DNA from 3 places in the Janthinobacterium sp. JF4 genome. Region 2 is predicted to be linked to each of the others. Evidence: predicted binding sites of a transcription regulator. Region 2 holds the regulator's gene; each other region holds the start of a gene.
The links. The regulator FNR, encoded in region 2, switches genes on or off when oxygen is low (the NO sensors DNR and NnrR bind a similar motif). The targets are predictions, from matches to a motif close to TTGATNNNNATCAA.
Positions count from the first base shown of each region.

Region 1 (9,606 bases), on a different contig from region 2:
CGGCGCTGGGTTTGCTGATGGGCGCGCACGGCGCGGGCACCCTGGCCGGCATGCTGGCGTCCAGCCTGGGCGGCGCCTGGCTGCGCCGCCATTTCGGCGCCACCTTGCTGGCCGCCGACGCCATCGTCGCCATCCTGCTGATGGCGCTGGGCCAGGTCAGCACGGCCTGGCAAGGCGCGGCCCTGCTGGCCGTCACGGGCATGCTGGGCGGCTATGTGCAGGTGGCCATCTTTACGTGGATACAGCGGCGCGTGGCGCCCGCCATGCTGGGCCGGGCGATGGCCCTGTTCATGGGCATCTTCCTGGGATTGGCGCCCCTGTCGGCGGCGGCCACGGGCGCACTGCTGCGCCACCTGAGCGTGAGCGAGCTGTTCTGCGGCGGCGGCGCCCTGCTGCTGGCCGCCGCCTTGGCCGCCGTCCTGTGGACGGACATTCCCCGCATCGGAACGAGCGATTACGTCATTTAACCTTAAGGCAGTCACAGCATGGATAAAACACGACAAGCGGCCCTGAAAGCGGCCTACCGGCAACAGCCGCCGCCGCTGGGCATCATCGCCCTGCGGCACCTGCCCAGCGGACGGACCTTGCTCGAATGCAGCCGTAACGCCCCAGGCATGCTGAACCGGCACCGCTTCGAACTGAACCTGGGCAAGCACCGCAATGCCCTGCTGCAGGCGGACTGGCGGCGCGATGGCGCGGCGGCCTTTTCCTGCGAGATCATCGACAGCGTCAAGCTGCTAGATGACCCCGCCTTCGATGCGGACGCCGAACTGGGCGCCCTGCTGGCCCTGCACCGCGCGCACTGGCTGGAACAGGGTCAGCCACTGTATTGAGCGGCAGTGCATTACACTTGCGTACTCAAGCACTTCGCAGTCAATACAAAGGATGGCATGAACGATCACACTCCCCTCTCGCAGGACAGCGATGGCGCGCTGAATTTTTGCCTGCGCCTGGCGCGCGCCCAGGCGCTCATCGTGCGCCGCTTCGACAGCATCCTCGGCAATCTGCATGGTTTGAGCTTTGGCGACTATCAATTGCTGTACCACTTGCAGCGCGCGCCCGGTGGCCGCCTGCGCCGCATCGACCTGGCCGAGCGCCTGGCGCTGACGGCCTCGGGCATCACGCGCTCGCTGATGCCGCTGGAAAAGATTGGCCTGGTGGCGCGCCAGGCCGATGCCCGCGATGCGCGCGTCGGCTATGCCGTCATCACGGAGGCGGGACAAGCCCTGCTGGTCCACGCCGATGCGACGGCGCAGGCGCTGGGCCAGGAATTGCTGGGCAGCGCCAGCGCGGAACAGCTGGCACCGCTGTCCAGGCTGCTGGCTGGCATCGCCGGCAGCTAGCCCGCAAACGGCTGACGCATCATCCTTACACCAGCGCCAGCTTGCGCAAACGCCGCGTCGATGGCCAGCGCGCCATGCCCGTTTCATCGCGGATGGCGGCGCAGGCGGCCAGCACGCTTGCGCACTCATCCTCGCGCAAGCCCGCGTTCAGGGTCAGGCGCACCAGCGAACGGTTTTTCGGTGTGGCCGGCGCGCAGAAGACGGCGCCGTAGATGCCATGCCGTTGCAGCGCCTTGCGCAATATCAAGGTATCAGGTTCGCTGCCCGCTTCCAGCGCGATGATCTGTTCGCTGCCGTCGCTGACGTTGTAGCCAAGCTCAGCCAGCCCCTGGCGCAGCTGCACGCTGTGGTGGCGCAGGGCGGCGCGGCGGGCATCGGCGGCGCGGATGAAATCGAGCGCCGCATCGAACCACGCCAGCTCGTGTTCCAGCAGGCAGGAGCTGAAGATGGCAGGCCGCGAGGCAGACAAAAAATAGCCCTTGAAGCGGGCCGAACAGGTAATCAGCCCGGCCCGGCCCGCAAATGCCTTGGCCAGTGACGCCGTGCGGAAATGCACGCGCCCGGCCAGGCCCAGCTCCGCCACCAGGCCGGCGCCGTGCGGGCCGTGCGTGCCCAGCGAATGCGACTCGTCGACGATCAGCATGCTGCCGCTGCGCTCGGCAATTTCCACCATTTCCAGCAGTGGCGCCACGCTGCCGTTGGTACTGTACAGCGCATCGACGACGATGATGCCGGGGCCATGCTTGTCGAGCTGGCGCTGCAGGTGCGCGCCATCATTGTGCAGGAAAGCGACGGGCACGGCTTGGGCCGATTGCACGCCCTCCCACAGCGAGGCGTGCGCCTGCATGTCGAGGTACACAGAAACGCCGGGCCCGGCCAGGCTTTGCAGCAAGCCCACGTTGGCGGCCCAGCCCGACTGCGCCAGCACGCAGGCTTCGCTGCCGAGATAGTCCGCGAATTCTTGTTCGAGCCGGTGCTGGCGGCTGCCTTCCTGCAGGAACACGGACGACATCAGCACGGCGCCGCCGCCCTGCAAGACGCGCGCCTGGGCTGCCAGCAGCGCCGCCTCGCCGGCGATGTTCAGGTAATCATTACCTGCCAGCATGACGGCACTGACCGGCATGGCTTGCCATTCATGCAAGTGCTCGCCGCCGAGCAATTTCTCGATACGCTCGACGTAATGCTCATCCATGCGCGCGCGCACGAAGGCAGGCATGTGTTGCTCGGCGTGAACAGCGCGGGATGACAGGGGAAAAAGGGCGTGTGACATAGGAACTCCTGATTGGTTGCGGGGGGAACTACCGCGTCCAACATGCGCGAGCCATCCGGCAAGCGTTTGATACAGCTCAACAGTTATGCTGATATCGTGCTGATAGAGAGGGAACCCGCCGATCATATTGTATTGACACGCCTCAACGAACACCTCCCCTGACCATGATGCCTGCGCAGTTCCCTTCCGGAAAACAGTGGCAAGGCAAGCTGCTCCAGCCTTTCCTGCATTTCCACGACGCCATCGAACACACGCCCGTACGGCGCGCCCAAGTGCGCACCCTGGCGCTCATCGGTGCGCTGGGCATGCCCCTGTACTACGCGCTGTGGCATTATTTTTTTCCGCAAGAATATGAATCACCGCTGCTGCGCGCCGTGGCGGCACTGCTGTTCCTGCCCGCGCTATGGCCAGACCGATTCAGCAATACCTGGTTCAGCGTGTACCTGTTCCTGGGACTGACCTTCGAGCTGCCGTTTTTCTTCACGTACATGTTCCTGATGAACCACGCCTCGCCGCTGTGGATGCATTCACTGCTCGTGGCGCTGGTCGTGCTGTTCCACTTCGACACGCGCATCGCCATGCTGGCCTACCTGAGCGGCACCCTGCTGGCCTGCCTGGCGTTTGCCGTGTTTGGTGATCCCGCATTTTTCCTCAGCCGCGACGTCTTGCAGCAATTGCCCGTGCACTGGTTCACGATTGCCGTGCTGTCGGTGGTCAAGGTGGGGCGCCACGTGGGCGCGCAAGAGAAACTGGCCGGGCTGGCGGCCGGGCTGGGCAGCGTGGCGCACGAATTGCGCACGCCCTTGGTCAGCGTCGAGGCGAATGTGCGCGGGCTGCAGCGCGGGCTGCAACACAATGCGCAAGGCGATCCGCCGGACGCGGCCAGCCGGGAAGCGCTGGCGCGCATCCAGTTCGAGGTGCGCCACATGCACCACATGATCGATTTGTTCCTGCTCAGCGCCAGCGCCGTCAACCGCAAGCTCGAAGCCAACGAAGCGGTGGCCATGCACGACAGCGTGATGGCCGTGCTGCGCCGCTATCCATTTACCAGCACGGCGCAGCGCGACATCGTCAAGGTGGACGTGCGCGCCGATTTCACATTTCCCGGCCAGTCGGAGCTGTGCGTGGTGATCCTGCTGAACCTGCTGCGCAATGCCTTGAAAAGCATCCACCGCGCCGGCAAGGGCCGCGTGCGCATCATCGTCGATGGCGCCCATCCCGTGCCGCGCCTGCTGTTCATCGACACGGGCTGCGGCATCGCCACCAGCCGATTGCCGCTGATCTTCGACCGATTCTATTCCTATCCCGCGCACAACGGCAGCGGCATCGGCCTGGCCCTGTGCCGGCAGATCATCAATGCCTGGCAGGCGCGCATCCGCTGCGTGTCGCGCGAGCATGCGTATGCGATTTTCATCCTGGAATTTCCACACCCCCTGCCTGCCCGCTTCCAACCCTCTCCCCCCCAAGGTGACGCATGCAACTGCCCGTCTACACCCATCCGACCCTGACCGTACTGATCGACGACAGCGATTCCTTCCTGAAAAGCCTGGCGTTCCAGCTCGATCCCGGCCTGGCGCGCAAGACTTTCCACGACACCAGCAGCGCCCTGCACTGGCTGCGTCACAGCGCGCAACCAGGCGAAACGCCGCTGCACGTCAATTTCGACACGCAAAACCTGCCGTCCGACCAGTGCAACGTGGCGCTCGACCTCGAACGCATCTGGCGCATCAGCGGCCAGCCGCAGCGCTTTGCCGTGCCCTCCGTGCTGGTGGTCGATTATTCGATGCCGCAGATGAATGGCCTGGAATTTTGCCAAGCCGTGCGCGACTTGCCGTGCAAGAAGATTCTATTTACGGGCGCGGCCGATGAAAAAGTGGCCGTGACGGCCTTCAACCGGGGCTTGATCGACCGCTACATCAAAAAGAGCGACGACGACGCGCTCGACATCCTGGAACAGGAAATCCATGCCCTGCAGCGCGAGTTCTTCCTGCAGCAATCGGACACCGTGCGCGACTTGCTATTGCTGCACGACTACAGTTTCCTGCAAGACGAAGCGCTGGCCGCCGTCGTGCACGAGCTGTGCCAGCGCCATGGTTTTGTCGAATACTATATTTTCCCCAATCCCAGCGGCATCCTGTTCTTCACGCGCGACGGCCACGCCAAGCTGATGATCATCGAGACGGAACGCGGCCTGCACACGCAATACGAAATGGCGCGCGACAGCGATGCGCCCGAGTCATTGCTGCAGGCCCTGCTGGAAATGCGCGTGATTCCCTACTTTTCCGATGCCGACAGCGACGGCATGTACGCGGCGCACATCGGCGAAAACTGGTTCCGCTACTGCGCCGCGCCCACCATCTGCCTGGGCCGCGTGACGTATCTCTGGGCCCTGTTCGACGTGCCGGTGCACCAACTGGGGCAGCCGGTCATGTCGTATGCGCAATTTTTACGCGCGGGCGCGGGCGACAGCGTCAGCGCTTAGGACTAGCCTTCGCGCAAGGTTTGCAGCGGCGGATGCTTGAGTACGTTGCGCAGCCCCAGCCAGCCGCCGGCAATCGCGCACAGGGCGCCGGCCAGTAAACCAAAGGCCCACACGCCGGGCGCGAAGCTCCAGGCGAACTTGAACTGGTAGGTGGCCAATGCCCAGCCCATGGCGGCCGCGCCCGATGCCGCCAGCAAGCCGGCCAGGGCGCCGACGAGCGAAAACTCGATCAGCTGCGCCTGCGCCAGCTGGCGCCGCGTGGCGCCCAGCGCGCGCAGCAGGCCCGCTTCGCGCGTGCGCTCGTCCTGCGAGCCCATCAGCGCCGCATACAGCACCAGCAAGCCCGACGCCAGGGTGAAGGCGAAGAGGAATTCGACGGCCGTGACCACCTGGTCCAGCACGCCCTGGATTTGCTTGAGCACGCCGCCCACGTCGACCACCGTCAGGTTCGGATAGTCGCGCAGCAAGGCATTGCCCAGGTCCGCCTGCGCCGGCGGCAAGTGAAACGCCGTGATCCACGTCTGCGGCGTGTCCGCCATGGCGGCCGGATTGATGATGACAAAGAAATTGACGCGCATCGAACCCCATTCCAGCTTGCGCAAACTCGTGATGGCCGCCTCCACGGGCTGGCCGGCGATGTCGAAACGCAGCTTGTCGCCCAGTTTCAGTTTCAATGTCTTGGCGATGCCTTCCTCCACCGACGCCTCAGCCGGCGCACCGGGCGCATTGCCGAACCATTTGCCGGCGACCAGCTTGTTTTCTTGCTGCATGGTGGCCATCGTCGACAGGTTGAATTCGCGGTCGGCCAGGCCCTTGGCGCGGTCGTCCTCGTAGGTGGTTTCCGTGATGGCGTTGCCATTCACGGCCACCAGACGCCCGCGTATCATCGGATACAAAGGCGCGTTGGCCACGCCGGCCTGCGCCAGGCGCGCGGCAATCGGCTCTTTTTGTTCCGGCAGGATATTGATCATGAAACGGTTCGGCGCGTCCGGCGGCGTGGCATTGCGCCAGGCCACCATCAAGTCGCCGCGCACCACCGTCAGCAGCAGCAAGGCCATCAGCCCCAGCGCCAGCGACACCACCTGGATGACGGTGGCGCCCGGGCGGCGCTGCAATGACGTGACGGCGAAGCGCCAGCCCTGGTGATTGAAGGCGCCGCGCAGGGTTTTCAGCGAGCGGATGCCCAGCCAGCCGGCCAGGCCGAACAGGGCGAAGCCGCCGAGGAAGCCGGCCGCCGTCAGCAGCGCCAGTTTCACGTCGCCCGCCTGCCACAAGAGCAGCACGACAAAGGCGGCGATGCCCAGGCCGTACGTGGCCACGGCCAGCGCCTGCGGCGGCTCCTGCTCGCGGCGGATCACGCGGTTATGGGGAACATTGCGCAACTGCAAAATCGGCGGCAGGGCAAAGCCCAGCAAGAGCAGCATACCGGTGGCCACGCCCTGCAGGGCGGGCAGCATGGAGACGGGCGGCAAATCGCTCTGCACCAGCTTGCCCAACAGCTCCAGCAGCACCAAATGGCCGCCGAAGCCGACGGCTACGCCAACGACGCTGCCGGCCAGGCCGACCAGGAGAAATTCGATCACGTACATGGCCGTGACCTGGTTTTGCGTCAAGCCCAGGCAGCGCAACATGGCGCAGGCATCGAGGTGCCGGAGCATGAAGCGGCGCGCCGCCATGGCCACGGCGACGGCCGCCAGCATGGCCGACAGCAAGCCGACGAGGGACAGAAAACGGTCGGCGCGGTCCAGGGTCGATTGCATCTGCGGGCTGCCCGATTCCAGCGACTCGATGTGCACGCCTTTGATTGCCTGCGTCTTGATCTGGCTTTCCAGCCAGGCTTGATACTGCGCAAGCTCGGCCGCCTTGGCGGGCGGCGCCGACAGCAGCAGCCGGTACGACACGCGCGAACCGTTCTGCACCAGCGCCGTGGCGGCCAGGTCGCTCAAGGGCAGCATCACGCGCGGCGCGAAGTTGAGGAAGGAGGCGCCGCGGTCCGGCTCGCTGGCGATCAGTTGCGTGACGGTAAATGCCTTGTCACCGAGGGTCAAGGTGTCGCCCAGCTTCGCGTTCAGGCTGGCCAGGATGGCCGCATCGACCCACACGGTGCCGGGCGCCGGCACCTGGCTGGTCGGCTGGCCGACGGCATCCTGCGCTTCGTTCAGTTGGGTGGTGATCTTCAGCTTGCCGCGCTGCGGGTAGCCGGGCGAGACGGCCTTGATGGACGCCAGCTGCGAGCTCGACTGCTCGCCCTCGCCCGCCTGCGCCATGCTGGGGAACGTCACCGTGTCGGCCAGGATAAAACCGCGCTGCTGCGCTTCGGCGCGCCAGGCCGCATTGACGGGCTGGTCGGCGCTGATGACCAGGTCGGCCCCCAGCAGCTGGTGCGCGTCGCGGTTCAGGCCCGCGCGCAGGCGGTCGACAAAGAAACCGACGGCCGACAGGGCCGCCACGGCGACGATCAGGGCGACGAGCAGGAAACGCAGTTGCCCGGCGCGCCAGTCGCGGCCGGTCATTTTCAGGGAGAGGCGGAACATGGGCGGCGGGTCTTTATGAAGATTTATTGAGCTATGCCGTGGGCGGCCGCGTGCTGTGCAAAATACGCATCGACGGTAGCGAGGAAGGCGTCTTTTTGCGCCTGCGGCAGGAAGGCGGCAATGAAACCGTTGCGCGCCAGGCGTTGCGCATGGGACAGGCCCAGCGGCAAGGCGTCGAAGATGGCGTCGAAATTGTCGTTCATGTAGCCGCCGAAATACGCAGGGTCGTCCGAGTTCACCGTTACCAGCAGGCCCGCGTCGAGCAATTGCACCAGATTATGGTCATGCATCTGGTCAAACACGCGCAGCTTGGTGTTCGACAGCGGGCAGACCGTCAGGGCGATTTGCTCACGCGCCAGGCGGGCCGTCAGGTCCGCGTCTTCCAGGCAGCGCACGCCATGGTCGATGCGTTCGACCTGCAAGTCGTCGAGCGCCGTGCGGATGTAGGCGGGCGGACCTTCCTCGCCCGCGTGGGCCACCAGGTGCAGGCCCAGCTCGCGGCAACGGGCAAACACGCGCGAGAATTTCTCGGGCGGGTTGCCCACTTCCGAGGAGTCGAGGCCGATGCCGATGAATTTGTCGCGGTGCGGCAAGGCGTCTTCCAGGGTCTCGAACGCCTCTTTCTCGCTCAGGTGGCGCAGGAAGCACAGGATCAGGGCCGCGCTGACGGGGCTGTCCTGGCAGGCGCGGTAGATGCCATTGATCACGTCGGCAATGGGCACGCCGCGCGCCGTGTGGGTTTGCGGGTCGAAGAAGATTTCCGTGTGCAAGACGTTATCGGCTTCGGCGCGGCGCAGGTAGGCTTGCGTCATGTCATAGAAATCCTGCTCTTTCAAGAGCACGCTTGCGCCAGCGTAATAAATGTCGAGAAAAGACTGTAAATCCGTAAAAGCATAGGCGCTGCGCAAGTGTTCTACCGATTCATAGCCCAACGGCACGCCATTGCGCTCTGCCAGTGCGAAAATCAGTTCTGGCTCCAGCGAACCTTCTATATGGATATGCAGTTCGGCCTTCGGCATGCCGCGGACGATCGCGCGCAATTGTGGGTTCATCATGGGTGTTCCTTATAGGGTGACGATAAAAATGCTGGCACGCGCACGCGTGGCGCGCAGGGCCATCAGACATGCAGGCATCTTAGCGCAAGATGGCCTGCCTCACCGGCGGACGGCCGCCATGGCGGTGGCGACAGCAGCGGCATGGCCGGCACCGGCACGCGCTGGCGAATTGTCGTATGATGATTTAAAAGGTACAAAAAGGTTCATTGAAATCGATGAAAAATCTGATGATTTATCCAATTAAATCAACAATTTACAAACAAGTATTAAGGATATGCCGACATATCTTTTGACTTCCTGATCCTTTAGAGCAATAATAAATTTCATGGGGTAAAGGTAGGTGCAACAAGCGCTATCAACAGTGAAAAAAAAGCCGGCTGGCCACGTCAGCGCACGGCATCAAGCGCCAGTTTTTTGGTCCGGGCAATCCGGACTCGCAAAGACAGCCGGGCTTGAAACAACAATAAAAATCGATACGGGGTACAGGAAAAGTTCAGACGGCAAGCCCAGGCGAGTGCCAGGCGGGCGGCCATGGTGACTGGCAGTACGGGTTTACATTAAAGGACATTGACATGACCATTTTTGATAACTATGCAGCACGCTACGAGCGCACCCGCGAAGAGGAAATGTCGCTCACCGAATACCTGGCCCTGTGCAAGAAGGACAAGCTGACGTATGCCAGCGCGCCCGAACGCATGCTGGCCGCCATCGGCGAGCCGCAGCTGGTCGACACGCGCAACGACACGCGCTTGTCGCGCATCTTCGCCAACAAGATCATCAAGATCTATCCCGCCTTCCGCGAGTTCTACGGCACCGAGGAAGTCATCGAGCAAGTCGTCTCGTACTTCCGCCACGCGGCGCAAGGCCTGGAAGAACGCAAGCAGATCCTGTATTTGCTGGGGCCTGTCGGCGGCGGCAAGTC
Region 1 covers NZ_JCAQAV010000007.1:121,505-131,110, forward strand. Annotated here, with positions in the region: gene AC54AF_RS09465 (MFS transporter) at 1-467, shown strand, start outside; gene AC54AF_RS09470 (GIY-YIG nuclease family protein) at 486-833, shown strand; gene AC54AF_RS09475 (MarR family transcriptional regulator) at 891-1,343, shown strand; gene cqsA (alpha-hydroxyketone-type quorum-sensing autoinducer synthase) at 1,369-2,613, opposite strand; gene AC54AF_RS09485 (sensor histidine kinase) at 2,778-4,121, shown strand; gene AC54AF_RS09490 (response regulator) at 4,088-5,095, shown strand; gene AC54AF_RS09495 (ABC transporter permease) at 5,098-7,629, opposite strand; gene AC54AF_RS09500 (adenosine deaminase) at 7,653-8,684, opposite strand; gene AC54AF_RS09505 (hypothetical protein) at 8,683-8,928, shown strand; gene AC54AF_RS09510 (PrkA family serine protein kinase) at 9,257-9,606, shown strand, end outside.
Region 1: a site for FNR is predicted at 2,680-2,693, ahead of cqsA (alpha-hydroxyketone-type quorum-sensing autoinducer synthase). Genes of this name have one in related genera too.

Region 2 (9,606 bases):
AGCTGGCCTGGCCTGCCCTGAACCTCGACATACCTTGGCTGACATACGGACGCTTGCGTCCGCTGCACACGAATGCGGTGATTTTCGCCTTCGGCATCTGCGGCCTGTTCGCCACCTCGTACTACGTGGTGCAACGCACCTGCCAGGTACGCCTGTTTTCCGACAAGCTGGCCGCCTTCACCTTCTGGGGCTGGCAAGCAGTGATTCTGGCAGCGGTGGTCACGCTGCCGATGGGCATGACGCGCGGCAAGGAATACGCCGAGCTGGAATGGCCCATCACCATCCTCATCGCCGTCGTCTGGATCGCCTACGCGATCGTCTTCTTCGGCACGCTGATCAAGCGCAAGGTCAAGCATATCTACGTGGCCAACTGGTTCTTCGGCGCCTACATCCTGGCCGTGACGATCTTGCACGTGGTCAACGGTGCCGTCAGCCCCGCTTCGGCCACCAAATCCTACTCCGCCTACAGCGGCGTGCAGGACGCGATGATCCAGTGGTGGTACGGCCATAACGCGGTGGGTTTCATCCTGACCGCCGGCTACCTGGGCATGGTCTACTACTTCATCCCGAAACAGGCCGAGCGCCCCGTGTACTCGTACCGCCTGTCGATCGTCCACTTCTGGGCACTGATCTTCACCTACATGTGGGCCGGCCCGCATCACCTGCACTACACGGCCTTGCCTGACTGGACGCAATCGATCGGCATGGTCTTCTCGCTGGTCCTGCTGGCGCCAAGCTGGGGCGGCATGATCAACGGCATCATGACCCTGTCGGGCGCCTGGCACAAGCTGCGCACCGACCCGATCCTGAAATTCATGATCGTCTCGCTGTCGTTCTATGGCATCGCCACCTTCGAAGGTCCGATGATGTCGATCAAGACCATCAACTCGCTGTCGCACTACACCGACTGGACCGTTGCCCACGTGCATGCGGGCGCCCTGGGCTGGGTGGGCTTCATCACCATGGGTTCGATCTACTACCTGCTGCCGCGCCTGGCGGGCCGCACGCAGATGCACAGCACGCGCCTGGTCGACGTGCACTTCTGGGTGGCCACCATCGGCATCGTGCTGTACATCGCCGCAATGTGGATCGCCGGCGTGATGCAGGGCCTGATGTGGCGCGCGGTCAATCCGGACGGCACCCTGACCTACACCTTTGTCGAGAGCGTGAAAGCGACGTATCCGTACTACGTGGTGCGCGTGGCCGGTGGCCTGCTGTACCTGTCGGGTATGTGCATCATGGGCTACAACACCTGGATGACCTTGCGCGGCAGCAAACTCCCCGTCGCCCGCATTCCGGAACTGAACGCGGCGCACGCCTGATAGGAGCGAAAGCAAATGAAATTTTCACATGCATGGATTGAGAGAAACCCCTGGCTGCTGATCGCCCTGGTCACGGTAGTGATCAGTATCGGCGGCGCCGTCGAGATCGTCCCCCTGTTCTTCCAGAAGAGCACGACGGAGCCGGTCGCCGGCCTGAAGCCGTACTCGCCGCTGCGCCTGGCTGGCCGCGACATTTACGTGCGCGAAGGCTGCTACAACTGCCACTCGCAGATGGTGCGTCCGCTGCGCGCGGAAACGGAACGCTACGGCCACTATTCGGTCGCTGGCGAGTTCGTCTACGACCGTCCGTTCCAGTGGGGTTCCAAGCGCACGGGGCCGGACCTGGCCCGCGTGGGCGCGCGCTACAGCGACGAATGGCACCGCACGCACTTGAACAACCCGCGCGACGTGGTGCCCGAGTCGAACATGCCGGCCTACCCATGGCTGGCGAAGACCAAGCTGGTGCCTGACGAGATCATGCCGAAGATGCGCGCTCTGAAACGCCTCGGCGATCCGTACAGCGATGCGGAAATCGCCGCCGCGCCGGCCCAGCTGCAGGACAAGACGGAAGAAGACGCCCTGGTCGCCTATCTGCAAGGCCTCGGTACATTAATCAAAACAAGGAATTAGCATGGCAATCGAAAACCTGTTTGACAGCGCCAGCAGCGTCATGACGGTGGTTTCCTTTACGACGTTCATCGGCATCCTGTGGTGGACTTTCAGCCGCAGCAATAGCGACTTCGACGCGGCGGCGCGCCTGCCGTTCGACGACGAAGCGCTCGACTACGCGGCCGATGCCGCGCCAGCACAAGGGGAGCGCAACCATGGCTGATTTTACCAATGGCTTCTGGAATATCTACATCATCGTGCTGTCCCTGCTGGGCATCATCGGCTGCGGCGTGCTGCTGTACTCGCAGTCGAAAATCAAAGTGGTCGCCGGCGCCCCTGCCGATGGCACCACGGGCCACGTCTGGGACGAGGACTTGAAGGAACTCAACACGCCGATGCCGCGCTGGTGGATGTGGTTGTTCTACATCACCATCGTCTTCGCCCTGGCGTACCTGTTCCTGTACCCGGGCCTGGGCACCTATGCCGGCAGCCTGGGCTGGAAATCGACGGGCCAGTACGAGGAAGAGCTGAAGAAGGCGGAAGCCGACTACGGTCCCCTGTTCAACAAGTACCTGAGCCAGGACTTGAAGACGGTGGCCGCCGATCCGCAGGCGCAAGCCATCGGCCAGCGTCTGTTCCTGACCTACTGCGCGCAATGCCACGGTTCGGATGCGCGCGGCAACAAGGGCTTCCCCAACCTGACGGACAAGGACTGGCTGTATGGCGGCGAACCCGACATCATCAAGACCACCATCCTGCACGGCCGCAATGGGCAGATGCCACCGATGGGCGCCGCCCTGGGCTCCGAAAAGGATGTCGAGAACGTGGCCCATTATGTGCTGAGCCTGTCCGGTTCGACCTCGGATCCCGTCAAGTCGGTGCTGGGCAAGGCCAAGTTTGGCGCCTGCATGGCCTGTCACGGCGCCGATGCCAAGGGCAACCAGATGCTGGGTGCACCGAACCTGACGGACAAGATCTGGCTGTACGGCGGCAGCGCCGATACCATCATGGAAACCGTACGCAAGGGACGCAGCAACACCATGCCGGCCTTCAGCGATTTCCTCGGCGAGTCCAAGGTGCACGTGCTGTCGGCGTATGTCTGGGGCCTGTCGAATCCTCAGACGCCCGTGAAATGACGTAATGGAACCTCAAGTCATCAAGATGTATGCGGCCCGCGAGCAGATCTACCCTCGCGAGGCCAAAGGACGCTACGCTACCTGGCGATGGGTATGCGTCTGGCTTACCCAGCTGGCGTTCTACGGCTTGCCGTGGTTGACCTGGAATGGCAGGCAAGCCCTGCTGTTCGATTTGACCACGCGCAAGTTCTACATTTTCGGCGTCGTGCTGTGGCCCCAGGATTTCATCTATCTGGCGGCCCTGCTGATCATCTGTGCGTATTTGTTGTTCCTCGTCACGGCCATTGCCGGGCGGGTGTGGTGCGGGTTCTCTTGCCCGCAAACGGTATACACGGAAATTTTCCTGTGGGTCGAACGCCGCATCGAGGGCACGCGCAGCGCGCGCATGGCCCTCGACAAGCAGGGCCCCTCCGTGCGCAAGGCATTCAAGAAGACGGCCAAGCACCTGGCATGGGGCGCCATCGCCCTGTGGACGGGCTTTACCTTTGTCGGCTACTTCACGCCGATCAAGGAACTGGCGCACTCGGTGACCACCCTCAATTTCGGTCCCTGGGAATGGTTCTGGGTCTTGTTCTACAGCCTGGCAACCTACGGCAACGCGGGCTGGCTGCGCGAGCAGGTGTGCAAATACATGTGCCCCTACGCACGCTTCCAGAGCGCCATGTTCGACCAGGACACCCTGATCATCACCTACGATACCAAGCGCGGCGAACCACGTGGCGCCATGAGCAAGAAGGCCGGCAACAACGACAAGCTGGGCGATTGCATCGATTGCACCCTGTGCGTGCAGGTATGTCCGACCGGTATCGATATCCGCAAAGGCCTGCAGTATGAGTGCATCGGCTGCGCCGCTTGCGTCGATGCCTGCAACAGCGTGATGGACAAGGTCGAGCGGCCGCGTGGCCTGATACGCTACAGTACCGACCATGCGATGGAAAACAACTTCAATTCGAAGCAGATCCGCCAGCGCGCCATGCGCCCGCGCGTGCTGATCTACACGTCCATCCTGGCTCTGATCATCATCGCCGTATGTACTTCGCTGGCCCTGCGCACGCCCCTGAAAATGGACGTGATCCGCGACCGCGGTTCGATGGGACGCGAAGTGGAAGAGGGCATGATCGAAAACGTCTACCGCCTGCAGATCATGAACACCTCGGAGCAAACCCAGCATTTTAAAATCAGCGCTTCCGGCTTGCCGGGCCTGACCTTGCTGACACGCGAAGAAGTGACCTTGCAGCCGACGGAAACGCTGGGCTGGCCGATCCGCCTGCGCGCGCCGCACGGCGTCGGCGAGAAGGGCTCGAACAAGATTGCGATCGAATTGCACTCGCTGGACGACCCGTCGCTGCATGTGCGTGAAAGCGCGGTATTCATCGTGCCGCGCTAATGCAGGAAGGCCAGTCCCCGCATGGGGATTGGCCGTTTACACAGGAGAAATACCATGTCTGACAGTCTGAAACTGCAACCGCCCGCCGATCCCTGGTACAAGCATCGCTGGCCTTGGCTGCTGATGATCGGTCCCGGCCTGTCCGTGGTCGTCGGCAGCTTCATGGGCTATATCGCGTTTACGCAGCCCGATGCGCTGGTGGTGGGCGATTACTACAAGCAGGGCAAGGCGATCAACCAGGACCTGCGGCGCGACACGGTCGCCAGCGACCTGGCGATGGACACGAGCTTGTCCTACGATGTGGCGTCAGCGCGCCTGACCGGTTCCGTGCACAGCTTCGGCAAGGCCTATCAGGCGCCGTTGCAGCTGCACCTGGCGCATGCGACGCTGCCGGAAAAGGATATCAAGCTGCTGGTGCAGCCCGATGCGGCCGGCAATTTTACCGTGGCGCTGCCGATGCTCGAGCGCAGCCGCTGGCAAGTGCTGGTGGAAAACGACAAACGCGAGTGGCGCCTGTCCGGCATCTGGACCTGGCCGCTGCAGCGCAGCATCGCGCTGCATGCGGATGAAGAACTGTAAGTCTTACTTGCAGACGTCCGTGCCGGCCGTGATGGCCTTCAGTTTTGCCGGCTGCAGGATCTCGATCTCTCGGTTGGAGACGCGCAGCCAGCCTTCCTTCTTGAATTTGGACAATAACCGGCTGACGCTCTCGATAGTCAGGCCCAGGTAGTTGCCGATTTCCTCACGCGACATGCGCAGCTGGAATTTGCTGCTCGAATAGCCGCGCGCTTCATAGCGCGACGCCAGGTTGACGATGAAGGCGGCAAACCGCTGCGTCGCCTGCATATTGCCCAGCAACAGCATGACGCTTTGCTCGCGCGTGATTTCCTGGCTCATCATGCGGTGGAAATGGCGCAGCAGGGTCGGCATATTGCCCAGCAATTGTTCCAGGCTGGAAAACGGGATTTCACATACTTCGCTGTCTTCCAGCGCCACCGCATTGCAGTGGTGGCGGTCGGCGCTGATGGCATCCATGCCCAGCAGCTCACCCGCCATCTGGAAACCCGTCACCTGCTCCTCGCCGCCCGGATTGATCTGGTACGTCTTGAAGTGGCCCAGGCGGATCGCGTACAGGTTCTGGAACGAGTCGCCGATGCGGAACAGCGAGGCGCCGCGCACGATCTTGCGGCGGCGGCCGATAATCTGGTCCAGCCTGTCCATGTCGCCCACATCGAGGCCCATCGGCAGACACAATTGATGCATGCTGCAGGTCGAGCATCGCGCACGCAACGCCTCCACGTTCACGGTGGGCAAGGTGGGAGTGAGTAGCGCTTCAGTCATGTCGGTACCTTTTAGAAAATGCAATAACAAGTTTACTGCATACAGGGTTGCCATGTGCCAATTTCACTGCAATTCCGCTGAATAAACGACGTTCCGACTTTAATTATATGGCAACATCGTCAAAAGCCCATGCGGAGAGGGCCATTTGCGCGGCGCCGCTTGCCAAGTTGATGTATTGATAGGAAAATTCCTGACAGCATTATCTGCCGCCTGTGCCGCCCGGTACTGAAAAGGAAATCATGAAGCCTCTCGGCATTAAAGCAAAAGTCGCGCTGGCCACCAGCCTGACCTCGATCGCCATGATCGCGCTGGTCACCATGATCCAGGTGCAGCGCATGCGCGACGACTTCACCCGGGTACTGCTGAGCCAGCAGTCGTCCCTGATCGCGCGCACCGCTGCCGAGCTCGACGATAAGCTGGGCATGCTGCTGCAAGTCGTCGCCCTGACGGCCAAGCAGCAGCCGCCCGCATTGATAGGCCAGCCCGTCCAATTGCGCGAATATTATTCGCGCCGTTCCATGCTGGTGCTGTTCGATGACGTGCTGGTGCTCGATGCGCATGGCGCCATCGTGGCCGACATGCCCCAAGTGGCCGGGCGCATCGGCATCAACGTCGCCGAGCGCGAGTACTTCCAGACCGTGCTGCGCACGCGCCAGCCCATGATCACCGAACCGATGCTGGGCAAGGCGAGCGGCATGCCCATCGTGCAGATGGTGGCGCCCGTGCTCGGCGCCGACGGCCAGGTGGTGGGCGTGGTGATTGGCGTGCTGCGCCTGTACAAGGATAACCTGCTGGGCCGCCTGCGCTCGGAAAAGATCGGCAAGAGCGGCTATTACTTCATCGTCACGCGCAGCGCCGTGCCGCGCTACGTGCTGCATCCGGACACCAGCCGCCTGCTGCAGCCGCGCGCGCCGAACGCCAACCTGACCACCACGCAGCTGCTGAAGGACGATGGCGAAGGCAGCATGGTCAGCACCAACAGCCGCGGCATCACGGCCGTCAACAGCTTCAAGCGACTGAAATCGGTGAACTGGCTGCTGGCCGCCTCGCTGCCCCTCGAGGATGCCTTCGAACCCTTCGACGGCGTGCTGTACCGATTGGTGCTGTGGAGCGTCCTCGCCTCGCTGCTGGCCGCTGCCGTTCTGGGCTGGGTCACCGTGCGCCTGCTGTCGCCGCTGGTGCGCCTGCGCGACACCCTGCTGGCCCTGCGCACCAGCGGCAGCCGTTTCACCCCCGTGCCGGTGCAGCAGCGCGACGAGATCGGCGAACTGACGGAAGCGTTCAACGGCCTGATGGGCGAACGCGACCGCCTGCAACAGGAACTCGAATCGCGCGCGGCGGAGCTGGAGCAGGAGCGCGACCGGGCCGAGGCGGCCAACCGCGCGAAGAGCGATTTCGTGGCCAACATGAGCCATGAAATCCGCACGCCCCTCAATGCCGTGCTGGGCATGGTGTATTTGCTGGGTAATACCAAGCTCGATACGGAACAGCGCAAGTATCTGACCATGGTGCGCGTGGCGGGCCAGTCGCTGCTGGGCATCCTCAACGACGTGCTCGACTATTCGAAGATCGAGGCGCGCCGCATGGAATTGTCGCCCGTCGAATTCGACCTCGACGAAGTCATGAATACCCTGGCCACGACGATGACGATGAATGCGGGCGAAAAGGAGCTGGAACTGGCCATCGCCGTCGAGCCCGACGTGCCGCGGCGCCTCGTGGGCGACGCCCAGCGCCTGCAGCAAATCCTCGTCAACCTGGCCGGCAACGCCATCAAGTTCACCGAGAGCGGCGAAGTGGTGGTGGCCGTCAGCCTGGCCGAGAGCGAAAACGGCCGCGCCTGGCTGCGCTTCGAAGTGCGCGACACGGGCATCGGCATGACGGAGCTACAGCAACAGCAGCTGTTCGCCGCGTTTTCACAGGGCGACCAGAGCATCACGCGGCGCTTTGGCGGCACGGGCCTGGGCCTGGCCATCAGCAAGCAGCTGATCCACATGATGGGCGGCGACATCGCCGTCGCCAGCAGCGAAGGCAAGGGCAGCCGCTTCTGGTTCAGCGTGCCGTTCGACATGCTGGCGCAGCCGGCCGAAACGCGGCGCACGCCGGCCCTGGGCCAGCTGCGCCTGCTGGTAGCCGACGACAACCGCACCACGCGCGAACTGATCGTCAAGCTGATCGAGGCGTGGGGCTGGCTGGCCGACGAAGTGGACTCCGGCTTTGCCGCCATCGAGCTGTACCGCGAACGCCTGGCGCAGCAGCAGCCGTACGACGTGGTGCTGGCCGACTGGCACATGCCCGTCATGGACGGCCTGGCCACGGCCAAGGCCATCCGCCAGGCGGCCAGCGGCCAGCGCCAGCCCATCGTGGTGATGGTCAACGCCTTTGCCCGCAACCACCTCGAGGAAATTTCCAGCGCGGCCGAAGCCGACGTCGTGCTGATGAAGCCGATCACGGGGTCGAGCCTGTTCGATGCCCTGCACCAGGCGCTGATCGCCAAGCACGACGGCGGCGAACAGCGCATCCTGCACCAGCCGCTGGGCACGGAACTGGCCGGCGTGCATTTCCTGCTGGTGGAAGACAATCATTTGAACCAGGCCGTGGCGCGCGGCATCCTCGAACACATGGGCGCCACCCTGGACGTGGTGGGCGACGGTTTGCAAGCCGTGGAGCGGCTGCGCACGGAAGCGCTGCGCTATGACATCGTGCTGATGGACATGCAGATGCCCGTCATGGACGGTTTCAGCGCCACCCACATCATCCGCACGGAACTGCGTTTGAGCCTGCCCGTGATCGCCATGACGGCAGGCGTGCTGGCGTCCGAGCGCGAGCGCTGCATGACGGCCGGCATCAACGATTTCATCGCCAAGCCCGTGGTGGTGGAGGAGATGATGGAAGTCATCCTGCGCCACCTGCCCAAGCGCCCGCAAGTGCAGACGGCCGGGCCGGCACGCGTCGCCGATGAAGAAGTGTTTTCCATGGCGCCGCTGATGCGCGTGATGGGACGCGACGCGAAGGGACGCGGCGTGCTGCGGCGCATGGTGGAAGACGCGCTGAACAAGGGCATGACGCCCGTGCGCGACGCCGAAACGGCGTTGCAGGCAGGCCGCCACAGCGACGTGGCGCGCATCCTGCACAGCGTGCGCGGCTCCGTGGGCACCCTGGGCACGAAACGCCTGATCCGCGCCGCGTTTGCTACCGAGGAAGCCATCGATGCGGACCGCCTGGACGAGGTGCCGGCGCTGCTGGCGCACACGGCGCAGGAACTGGAGCAGGCGCTGGCGGCGGCGTCCGACTGGTTGTCGCGGTTGAAGGATTAGGCCTGCAACGTAAAGCCGGGGTCAGACCCGCCGGGCCTGACCCCGGAACTTCGCTCAGCGTCGCCGTTTACGCCGGCACGCCCAGAATCACGCTGGATGCCTTGAACATCGCCGTCACCTTGCTGCCTGGCTCGATGCCCAGCTCGGTGCAGCTCTGGTTGGTGATGATGGCGGCGATCGTGCCGCCGCGTGGCAAGTCCAGCACCACTTCCGTGTTGACGGCGCCCGTCTGCACGCGCGTCACGCTGCCGGTCAACTGGTTGCGCGCGGAAAAGCGCGCCCCTTCGCTGTCCGTCACGAGGATGATGGACGAGGCCTTGATCAGCGCGAACGCTTCCGCGCCTGGCACCAGGCCCAGGCTGGCGCTGCTGCCCTGCGTGACGATGGCGACGATGTGCTGGCCGCCGGGCAATGCCAGCGTGACTTCGTCGTTGACGGCGCCCTGTTTCAGTTCGGCCACCTTGCCGAGGAATTGATTGCGCGCCGTAGTTTTCATG
Region 2 covers NZ_JCAQAV010000012.1:60,523-70,128, forward strand. Annotated here, with positions in the region: gene ccoN (cytochrome-c oxidase, cbb3-type subunit I) at 1-1,322, shown strand, start outside; gene ccoO (cytochrome-c oxidase, cbb3-type subunit II) at 1,338-1,952, shown strand; gene AC54AF_RS12115 (CcoQ/FixQ family Cbb3-type cytochrome c oxidase assembly chaperone) at 1,954-2,154, shown strand; gene ccoP (cytochrome-c oxidase, cbb3-type subunit III) at 2,147-3,067, shown strand; gene ccoG (cytochrome c oxidase accessory protein CcoG) at 3,072-4,454, shown strand; gene AC54AF_RS12130 (FixH family protein) at 4,509-5,033, shown strand; gene fnr (fumarate/nitrate reduction transcriptional regulator Fnr) at 5,037-5,795, opposite strand; gene AC54AF_RS12140 (response regulator) at 6,035-9,109, shown strand; gene AC54AF_RS12145 (TOBE domain-containing protein) at 9,177-9,606, opposite strand, start outside.

Region 3 (9,606 bases), on a different contig from region 2:
CCGCCTATAATTACCGCTCCAAACTATTTCCACAGGAGACAGCCTTGACCGCAACATCGCCCTACACCATCCGCCTGGCCATTCCCGCCATCGCCACCTACCAGCACCTGCGCGTCGCCGCCGGCATGAGCGCGAAAACCGCGGAAGCGGCGGCCAAGGGCTTGCCGAATTCCCTGTTTGCCGTGCAAGTGCTGCTGGGCGACGAGGTGGTGGGCATGGGCCGTATCATCGGCGATGGCGGCTGCTTCTTCCAGGTCACCGATATCGCCGTGCTGCCGGCCCATCAGGGCAAGGGCCTGGGCAAGCGCATCATGCGCGAGATCATGCAATTCATCGAGACGGAAGTGCCGCCAAGCGCGTATGTCAGCCTGATCGCCGATGGCCAGGCGCAAGAGCTGTATGCGCAATTCGGTTTCAAGCATACGGCGCCCGTCTCCGTCGGCATGGCGCTGGTACGCTAGTGCCTGCCTGGCTGGCTGCCAGCATGGCGCTGCTGCTGAGCGCCGCCGCCTGGCGCGCCGAGCGCCTGCTGCAGCGGCGCGGGCGCACGACGCGCTGGCTGTGGCTGGCGGCCATCGCCGCGTCCGCCATCGTGCCCCTGGCATGGCTGCCCGGCGTGCTGGCGGCCATGCCGGCGGAACAGGCGCAGCTGAAACTGGGCTGGCTTGTGCTATCGAGCGGCATGTTGCTGCTGCTGGCGCTGCGCAGCGTCTGGCTGCTGTCGCACCAGCGCCGCTGGCAAAAAACCACCTTGCTGGGTACGCCCGTGTACTTGAGCGGCGGCATCGGCCCCTGCGTGGCGGGACTGCTGCGGCCGCGCATCGTGATGCCCGTCTGGCTGCAACTGATTCCGCCCCGGCAGCAGGCACTGCTGCTGGCGCACGCGCAATGCCGGCTGGCCGCGCGCGACCCGCTGCTGCTGGCGCTGGCGTACGCCTTGATCGTGCTGATGCCCTTGAATTTACCGCTGTGGTGGCAGTTGCACCGGCTGCGCTTTGCCATCGAAGTCGATTGCGACGCGCGCATGCTGGCCCGCGGCCACGCGCTGCGCGACTATGCCACCGTCCTGCGCCGGCACGGCCAGTATTATTCGGGGCTGACGGGCGCCTCGCCCATCGTGCTGAACGACCCGCACGCACTGCGCCGGCGCCGCCATCTGATGGCCAGATTTACGCGGAACCAGGCGGCGAACTTGCTATAGTAGCGACAACGCCGCGCGGCGCGCCCGCGACCCCGCCTCCCCCCTTCGAAATCAGAGAGATACCATGCTTTACCTGCTTGCCATCGTGATCGTCATCGCCCTGCTGTATTACGTCTTCAGCGGCCGCACGCCCGCCCAGCCGCTGCACAAGCCGCTCATGTCCGTGCGCCAGTACGTGCCGGCGATCCCTGCCGGCGCACCCGCGCACCACTGGAACGATGCGGGGCGCTTTGCGTCGGAAGTGGAAAACGAATCGATGTACCAACCCGCCATCGCCAAACTGGCCGGCGAGCACGGTTCCGGCAACGCGGAAGAAAAATGCCTGGCCCTGCTCGTCTGCGACGACGCCAACCCGTTCCAGGACAAGGCCATCGCCGTCTTCATCGATGGCCAGCTGGTGGGCTACCTGTCGCACAACGACGCCCTGCGCCTGCACCGCAACCTGGGCCGCATGGACCTGGTGGGCCAGCTGACCTCGTGCGACGCCGTCATCCGTGGCGGCGGACTGTGGAACGGCAAGCGCCTGTCGTATGCCGTGTGGCTCGACTTGCAGCCCTACAACTAAAACCTAGGCCGCGCGCGCCAGCCTGACGGCGCGCGTGGCGATAAAGCTGGGCAAGTATTTTTCAATTTCAAAGCGCGGGTGCGGATGCATTTCCTCGTGGTACCCCGCCAGCACGAAGCCCGCCGCCAGCTGGCCGCCGATCTGGCTATCCAGGCCGTGGCCGAAGATCAGCAGCACGCCGCCATCGGCCAGCACGCGCGCGCATTCGCGCCACACGGGGGCGATATCGGGAACGTACTGGTTCGACACGGGATGGACGATGAGGTCGAAACTGGCATCGGCAAAGCCGGCCAGGTCGTGCATGTCGCCCTGCACGGTGGCCAGCAAAAGCAGGATGCGAATGTAGCATGACGCCAGACAAGGCGTCGAGAAGTGAACTCCCGCCACAGCCAGCGTTGTTGCGTCACACAAGGATGTGCCGGACTGATGGCGCCGGCGCCGATGCAGACCACTGGAAGGGCAAGGAGTTCAATGCCATTATCGCTGTCTGTGCCCCGAGCATATTGATGCATATCAAGCAAATCCGCCTTTTCTGGCGATGACATTGCAAATGACCATGGCGTGTCTCCTCTTGACCCATATCAAGTCCAACAAAAGAAAACCGCCGTCTGACACGGCAAGGCTGGACTTGCCCGTGTTGCCGTTCTAGCCTTGTTGATATCCCGACTACCGAGTGACAACATGGCCTACAAATCCATCCTCGTCCACGCCGACCTGTCGCGCCATGCGCCGCAGCGCATCGCCATCGCGGCGCGGCTGGCGCGCGCGCACCAGGCGCACCTGATCGGCGCCGCCATGACGGGCGTATCGCGCTTCACCCTGGAAAACAACCGCGGCATGCGCGGCGGCGCCGTGGCGGCGCAGATTTCGGCCCTGCACGGTCAGGCGGAACAGGCGCTCGACCAGTTCGAAACGCTGGCGCGCCAGGCCGGCGCCGTCTCGCTCGAGCGGCGCCTGATCGAAGACGATGCAGATGGCGGCATGGCCGTCAGCGCCCGCTACAGCGACTTGACGGTGCTCAGCCAGCACGACGACAGCGAGGCGCTGCCCGGCGCCATGAGCGACCTGGTGCCCTACGTGATGCTGAACGCGGCCCGGCCCGTGCTGATCGTGCCGCGCAGCGGACAATTCGCGCAACTGGACAACACCGTCGTGGTGGCATGGGATGGCAGCATGGAGGCGACGCGCGCCATCGGCCATGCCCTGCCCCTATTGCGCGCGGCGCGCCTGGTGGTGCTGGCCCTGCTGCACCCGCCGGCCGGCCACGCGCAGCCGGCCCGCCACCCGGGCGCCGACATCGCCGCCTACCTGAGCCGCCATGGCGTGCCCGTCGAAGTGCGCCCGGCCGTCGCCACGGGCGACATCGGCGCGGCGCTGCTGGCCATGGTCGCCGAAGTGCATGCGGACCTGCTGGTGATGGGCGGCTACGGCCACGCGCGCTTCCGCGAAATCCTGCTGGGCGGCGTGACGGAAACGGTGCTGCGCCAGATGACGGTACCGGTGCTGATGGCGCACTGACGTCAAAAAGCCGCGCCACCCTTGCGGATGGCGCGGCTTTCAAGCGATAGCTAAAACCTTAGGCTTTGCGCTGTGCCACGGCATCGACGACGCACAGCGCCGTCATGTTGACGATGCGGCGCACGGTGGCCGATGGCGTCAGGATGTGCACGGGCTTGGCGCAGCCGAGCAGGATAGGGCCCACGGCGATGCCGTTGCCGGCGGCCGTCTTCACCAGGTTGTAGGCGATGTTGGCCGATTCGATGTTCGGCATGACGAGCAGGTTGGCGTCGTTCTTCAGTGCCGAATTGGGCATGATTTTCTGGCGCAGCTTGCTGTCGAGGGCCGTATCGCCGTGCATTTCGCCGTCGATTTCCAGGTCCGGCGCGCGTTCCTTGACGATGGCCAGCGCGGCGCGCATCTTTTGCGCCGAAGCGCTGTCGCTGGAACCGAAGTTCGAGTGCGACAGCAGGGCCGCGCGCGGCGACAAACCGAAACGGGTCATCTCTTCGGCGGCCATGATGGTGATCTCGGCCAATTGCTCGGCGTCCGGGTTTTCATTGACGTGCGTGTCGACCATCACCAGCTGGCGCTCCGGCATGATCAGGACGTTCATGGCGGCGTAGACATTGCTGCCGGCGCGCTTGCCCAGCACCTGGTCGATGTATTTCAGGTGCAACTGGGTCGTGCCGAAGGTGCCGCAGATCATGCCGTCGGCGTCGCCCTTGTGGATCATCATCGAACCGATCAGGGTGTGGCGGCGACGCATTTCCAGCTTCGCGTATTCCTCGGTGACGCCCTTGCGGCTGGTCATCGCGTAATAGGTGTTCCAGTAATCGCGATAGCGCTCGTCGAAGTCCGGGTTGATGACGTCGAAATCGACGCCTTGCTTGAGGCGCAGGCCGAACTTCTGGATGCGCGCTTCGAGCACGGGTGGGCGGCCCACCAGGATGGGACGCGCCAGTTTTTCATCGACCACCACTTGCACGGCGCGCAGCACGCGCTCTTCTTCGCCTTCGGCGTAGACGATGCGTTTGAGTTCGGCCGGCGTGGACTTGGCCATCAGGAACAGCGGCTTCATGAAGGTGCCGCTGCGGTAGACAAATTGCTGCAGGCTGTCCGCGTACGCCTGCAAGTCCTTGATCGGACGCGTGGCGACGCCGGAATCTTCGGCCGCCTTGGCCACCGCTGGCGCGATCTTGATCAGCAAACGCGGATCGAACGGCATCGGGATCAGGTATTCAGGGCCGAACGACAGGTTGCTGATGCCGTACGTCGTGGCCACGATGTCGGACTGCTCGGCATGCGCCAGGTCGGCGATCGCGTGCACCACGGCGATTTCCATTTCGCGCGTGATCGTCGTGGCGCCACAATCGAGGGCGCCGCGGAAGATGTACGGGAAGCACAGCACGTTGTTGACCTGGTTCGGATAGTCCGAACGGCCCGTGGCGATGATGGCGTCGCTGCGCACGGCCTTGACTTCTTCCGGCAGGATTTCCGGATTCGGGTTGGCCAGCGCCAGGATCAGCGGGTTCGGCGCCATCTTGCGCACCATGTCTTGCTTGAGCACGCCGCCGGCGGAGACGCCGAGGAAAATGTCGGCGTCCGGGATGATCTCGCCCAGGGTGCGCAGCGGCGTGTCTTGCGCGAAGCGTTCCTTGTCCGGGTCCATCAGTTCCGTGCGGCCCTTGTAGACGACGCCGGCCAGGTCGGTGACGTAGATGTTTTTCAAAGGGAAGCCCAGATCGACGATCAGGTCCAGGCAGGCCAGCGCCGCGGCGCCCGCGCCCGACACGACCAGCTTGCAGTCCTCGATTTTCTTGCCGACGGCTTTCAGGCCGTTCAGGATGGCCGCGCCGACGATGATGGCGGTGCCGTGCTGGTCGTCATGGAAGACGGGAATCTTCATGCGGTCGCGCAGCTGGCGCTCGATGTAGAAGCACTCGGGCGCCTTGATGTCTTCCAGGTTCACGCCGCCGAAGGTCGGCTCCAGCGAGGCGATGATGTCGACCAGTTTATCGGGATCCATCTCGTTGATTTCGATGTCGAAGACGTCGATGCCGGCGAACTTCTTGAACAGCACGCCCTTGCCTTCCATCACCGGCTTGGCGGCCAGCGGGCCGATATTGCCCAGTCCCAGCACGGCCGTGCCGTTGGTGATGACGGCCACCAGGTTGCCGCGCGCCGTATATTTATAGGCGTTCGCCGGATCGATGACGATTTCTTCGCACGGTGCCGCCACGCCTGGCGAGTAGGCCAGTGCCAGGTCGCGCTGGTTGGTCAGTTGTTTGGTCGGCGTCACGCTGATTTTGCCGGGGCGCGGGCACTCGTGATACTCGAGTGCGGCCAAGCGCAATTGTTGACGCAATTCTTCTTTTTTATCAGATGACGAATCCATGCTGTGCTGCCTTCCTGTTTGGTCGATCGGGTGTTCCGGATTTTATCAGACCGATTCTTTCAATTAGCTAGGTATTTTCCGCTAGCCACAGTCTGATATCACGAAAACGCATAACCTAGCATTGTAAGGCCGTCCGGCGGCACAAACGTCCTGAACAGCAAAAACTATCAAATTTTAGATTTCAATTAGTTTTTGTGATCAGTCGCCGGGAGCGCGCCACGGCGGCAGCGCGGCGACGGCGCGCTCGATATCGTCCATCTCGTCCGTGCCCAGGCTCGTGTCGAACGGCGCGGACAGGATGCTGCGCATCCGCGCCAGGCGGGTCGTCGCTTGCTGCGCGTCGATGAAACGCGTCGTCTCCGCGCAATACCGCGCGCGGCGCGCGGCATCGGCGCCGTCATCGTCGCCGTCGGGATAATAATGGCGGCCGATGTGATGCAGCGACTGCAGCAGGAATTCGATCTCGCGCAGGATGCGCAGCGCATCCTCGCCGGACAGCACGATGCGGCGGTTGGCCGGCAGCAGGGACGGCGGCGCGGCCGGACTATTCAAAGTTATCCTCGGTCAGGAAGGCATAGTCGTCATCGATCAGCATTTGCAGATAGGCGTCGAAGCTGTCGGCGATGACCAGGTAGCTATCGGGATCATGCAGGAAGCGCACGACCTGGCCGCAGGTACCGGACGCCGTGGGCGTGAAATCGATATACAGCCGCGACGAGCCGCCATTGTTCATGCAATGCGAAAAACACAGGCGCCGGCCCTGCTCGATGCCGGCGTCGATGCGGGCGTCGATGATGCCGGGATCGTCGTCCAGGTAATGGCCGTAGATGTCGGCGATGCTGCGCTGGTTCGCCTGCCCGTCCTTGAGGATTCGCTCGACGGAACTCAGGTAATACGGATACTCGAACACGTCCGAGCCCAGCATGTATACCAGCACCGTGCCGCCCGCATACTTCTGATAATAGGTGCCGTTGTACTGGCCCAGCAGGCGCAGCAGGCTGTCCGGGCACAGCGGATACGTTTGGCGCAGGCTGGCCAGTTGCGCCGCGCTGGCGCCGCTGGCCAGGGCCAGCTCCGCCAGCGGTTCCGGCGGCAAGGCCTGGCGCAATCCTGTCAAATAGTGGTCGACGATGTTCATGGCCGAAATATAGCAGCTGCCGGCACGCGGCAGGCGCACGCTAACGCGACGGGACCAGCCGCGCGCCAGGCGCGAAACGCACGGCGATCAGCAGCAGCAGCACCACGCCAGCGGCCATCACCATCCACGCCTGAGCCAGGCTGGATGAATGCTGGCGGATCAGGCCGGCGATGAAGGGCATGCTGCTGGCGATGATGTAGCCGCCGCCCTGCACGAATCCCAGCAGCGCGCCGGCACCGGCCGGGTCACGCACGTGGTCCATGCCGACGATCAGCGACAGGGGAAACAGGGCGCCGATGCCACAGCCCAGCAATATCACGGCGGGGAGCGCCAGTTGCGCGGGCGCGACGATCAGGCAAGCCAGGCCGGCCAGCACGGACAGCAAGACGGACAGCAGCAGGATGCGGCGGTCGGGAAAGCGGTGGATGATGCTGGAAATCACCAGTCCCGCCAGCACTTCCACCAGGGTCAACCCGCCCAGCAGCAAGCCACTGTCGGCCGCACTCCAGCCCAGTTCCGTATAAAACGGCGGTAGCCAGGCCAGCACCAGGGTGTACGCGCCCGTGCCGATGCCAAAGAACACCATCAGCAGCCAGGCGCGGGGGCTGCCCACGGGCAGACTGGCGCCCGCGCCGCTGGCCACGTCCACGCGCGAAGCGGCTGCGCGGCGCCACAGCAGCGCAGCCGCCACGGCGGGCAGCGCCCACAGGGCCAGCAGCGCCTGCCAGCCCAGCGACTGCGCCAGCGGCGAGGCGGACGCGGCGGCAATGGCCGCACCGCCCATGATGCCGGTCGTGTAAAACCCCATCAGCTGGCCTGCCCGCTCGGGGAAATGGCGCTTGATGAAAGCCGGCAGCAGCGCCTGCACCAGCGCGATGCCCAGGCCGCCCAGGGCCGCCGTGGCGATCAGGCCGCCGCTGCCATGCAAGGGCCAGCGCAGCGCGCAGGCGGCAGCGATGATGGCGATGCCGATGCCGATGCCGCGCGCCACGCCCAGCCGGCGCTGCAGCTGCGCACCGGCCAGCGCGCACAGGCCCATGGCGAACACGGGCACGGTGGTCAGCAAGCCCGCGTCGGTATTGCTGAGGCCCGTGCTGGCCTGGATGCTGTCAAGCAAGGGGCCGATGGCCGCCAGGATGGGGCGCAGGTTCAGGCCCAGCAGGATGATGGCGGCCACCAGCAGGGCCGAGGAAGCGGAAGAAGAAGGGGAAGCGGCAGGTCGTGCGGTAGGCATGGGATAGTCCTTGCCTCGCTGGGAGGCACATGGTTTAATGCGTCATCAAATATGACTCGATGAAAAGTATCTTAACACAAAGATAGAAATCTATCTTGATGTCAAGATAAATGGATGCCCTATGACAACTCCCCCGCAAGAACACACGCGCGCGCAATTTGCCGCCGCCCAATGGCAGCGCGAGCTGCCGCAGATGGATACGCGCGCCATGCAACTGGCGGGCCAGCTGGGCACGGTGGCGCAACTGATGGCGCGCGACTGGCTCAACCCACTGTTCGCCGAACACGGCTTGCAACCGGGCGAATTCGACGTACTGGCCACCCTGCGCCGCTCGGGCGCGCCCTACCGCCTGACGCCGACGGCCCTGTACGAGGCGGCCATGCTGTCCTCGGGCGGCATGACCAACCGCATCGACCGGCTGGAGGCGGCCGGCCTGATCGAACGCCAGAAGCATCCGACGGACCGGCGCGGCGTGCTGGTGGCCCTGACGCCCAAGGGAGTGGAACTGATTGAAAGATTGGTGGTGCTGCACGTGGAAAACGAGCGCGCCATGCTGTCGGTGCTCAGCGCGGACGAGCAGCGCCAGCTCGACCAGTTGCTGGCCAAGCTGCTGCACGGCATGGCGCAGGCCAAGAAAAGTTAAGAAAGGTCAGGAAAGCAGGCGCGCCAGCTCGCGCAGCGCCGCATGGCCGCGCCGGGCCAGGCGCTGCAGTTCGGCAGGGGCGCGGCTGTCGTAGATGGCCTGGACATGGCGCGCGCTGGCCGCGCGCAGGTCGATATCGCTGTCGCGGTCTGGAAGATGGGCGTCGGGCACGTGCCCCTCGACCAGGGTCAGATAGTAATGCCGGGGCTTGCCGCGCAAGTTGGCGGCAAACTGCAGCACCAGTCCATTTTCGAACAGCAGGGCGCCACTGCGGCCCCCCTGCTCCAGCAGCACGCGAAACGCCGGCAAGGGCCGCCGCGCGGCGCGCAGGAAACCGGCCAGGTGCACCTGATAGCCTAGTTCCAGGCCATTCGCGCCCAGCTGGCCACGCTGCAGATACACCTTGAACGACGCTGGCACGGGCCGCCTTCCCCTGCGGAACAGACGGGCATCTTCGTACAGGCACAACTGGCCGCCGTCGCTGATGGCATCGAAGCCGCGCGCCGCCAGCTCCTGCGCCTCGAAGCTTGCCAGGCCGACGGCTTGCGGGTCGCGCAGCCAGCCATGGTCGAGCCAGGATTGCAAAAGTACGTGAATATCGAAAATGGGCATGGCAAGTTGCTCGGCAGTGGCAAAGACCCGTATTGTAGGCCAGCCTATAATAGCCGGGCCACACCATCACTCAACGAACAGACTACGCCATGGCCCCACACGACGCGCTTTCCGAATTCGACCTGATCAAACAATATTTTGTGCGCCAGCGCCCCGGCCGCGCCACCCTGGGCATCGGCGACGATTGCGCGCTGATGACGCCCGGTGCGGGCAAGCAGATCGCCATCTCCTCGGACATGCTGGTCGAAGGCCGCCACTTCTTTGCCGGCGCCGACGCCCGCATGCTCGGTCACAAAAGCCTGGCCGTGAACCTGTCCG
Region 3 covers NZ_JCAQAV010000003.1:114,652-124,257, reverse strand. Annotated here, with positions in the region: gene AC54AF_RS04270 (GNAT family N-acetyltransferase) at 45-461, shown strand; gene AC54AF_RS04265 (M56 family metallopeptidase) at 461-1,201, shown strand; gene AC54AF_RS04260 (hypothetical protein) at 1,266-1,766, shown strand; gene AC54AF_RS04255 (class I SAM-dependent methyltransferase) at 1,770-2,153, opposite strand; gene AC54AF_RS04250 (universal stress protein) at 2,448-3,284, shown strand; gene AC54AF_RS04245 (NADP-dependent malic enzyme) at 3,343-5,661, opposite strand; gene AC54AF_RS04240 (hypothetical protein) at 5,860-6,213, opposite strand; gene AC54AF_RS04235 (SMI1/KNR4 family protein) at 6,206-6,838, opposite strand; gene AC54AF_RS04230 (MFS transporter) at 6,840-8,033, opposite strand; gene AC54AF_RS04225 (MarR family winged helix-turn-helix transcriptional regulator) at 8,155-8,676, shown strand; gene AC54AF_RS04220 (hypothetical protein) at 8,683-9,288, opposite strand; gene thiL (thiamine-phosphate kinase) at 9,378-9,606, shown strand, end outside.
Region 3: a site for FNR is predicted at 2,270-2,283, ahead of AC54AF_RS04250 (universal stress protein). Genes of this name have one in related genera too.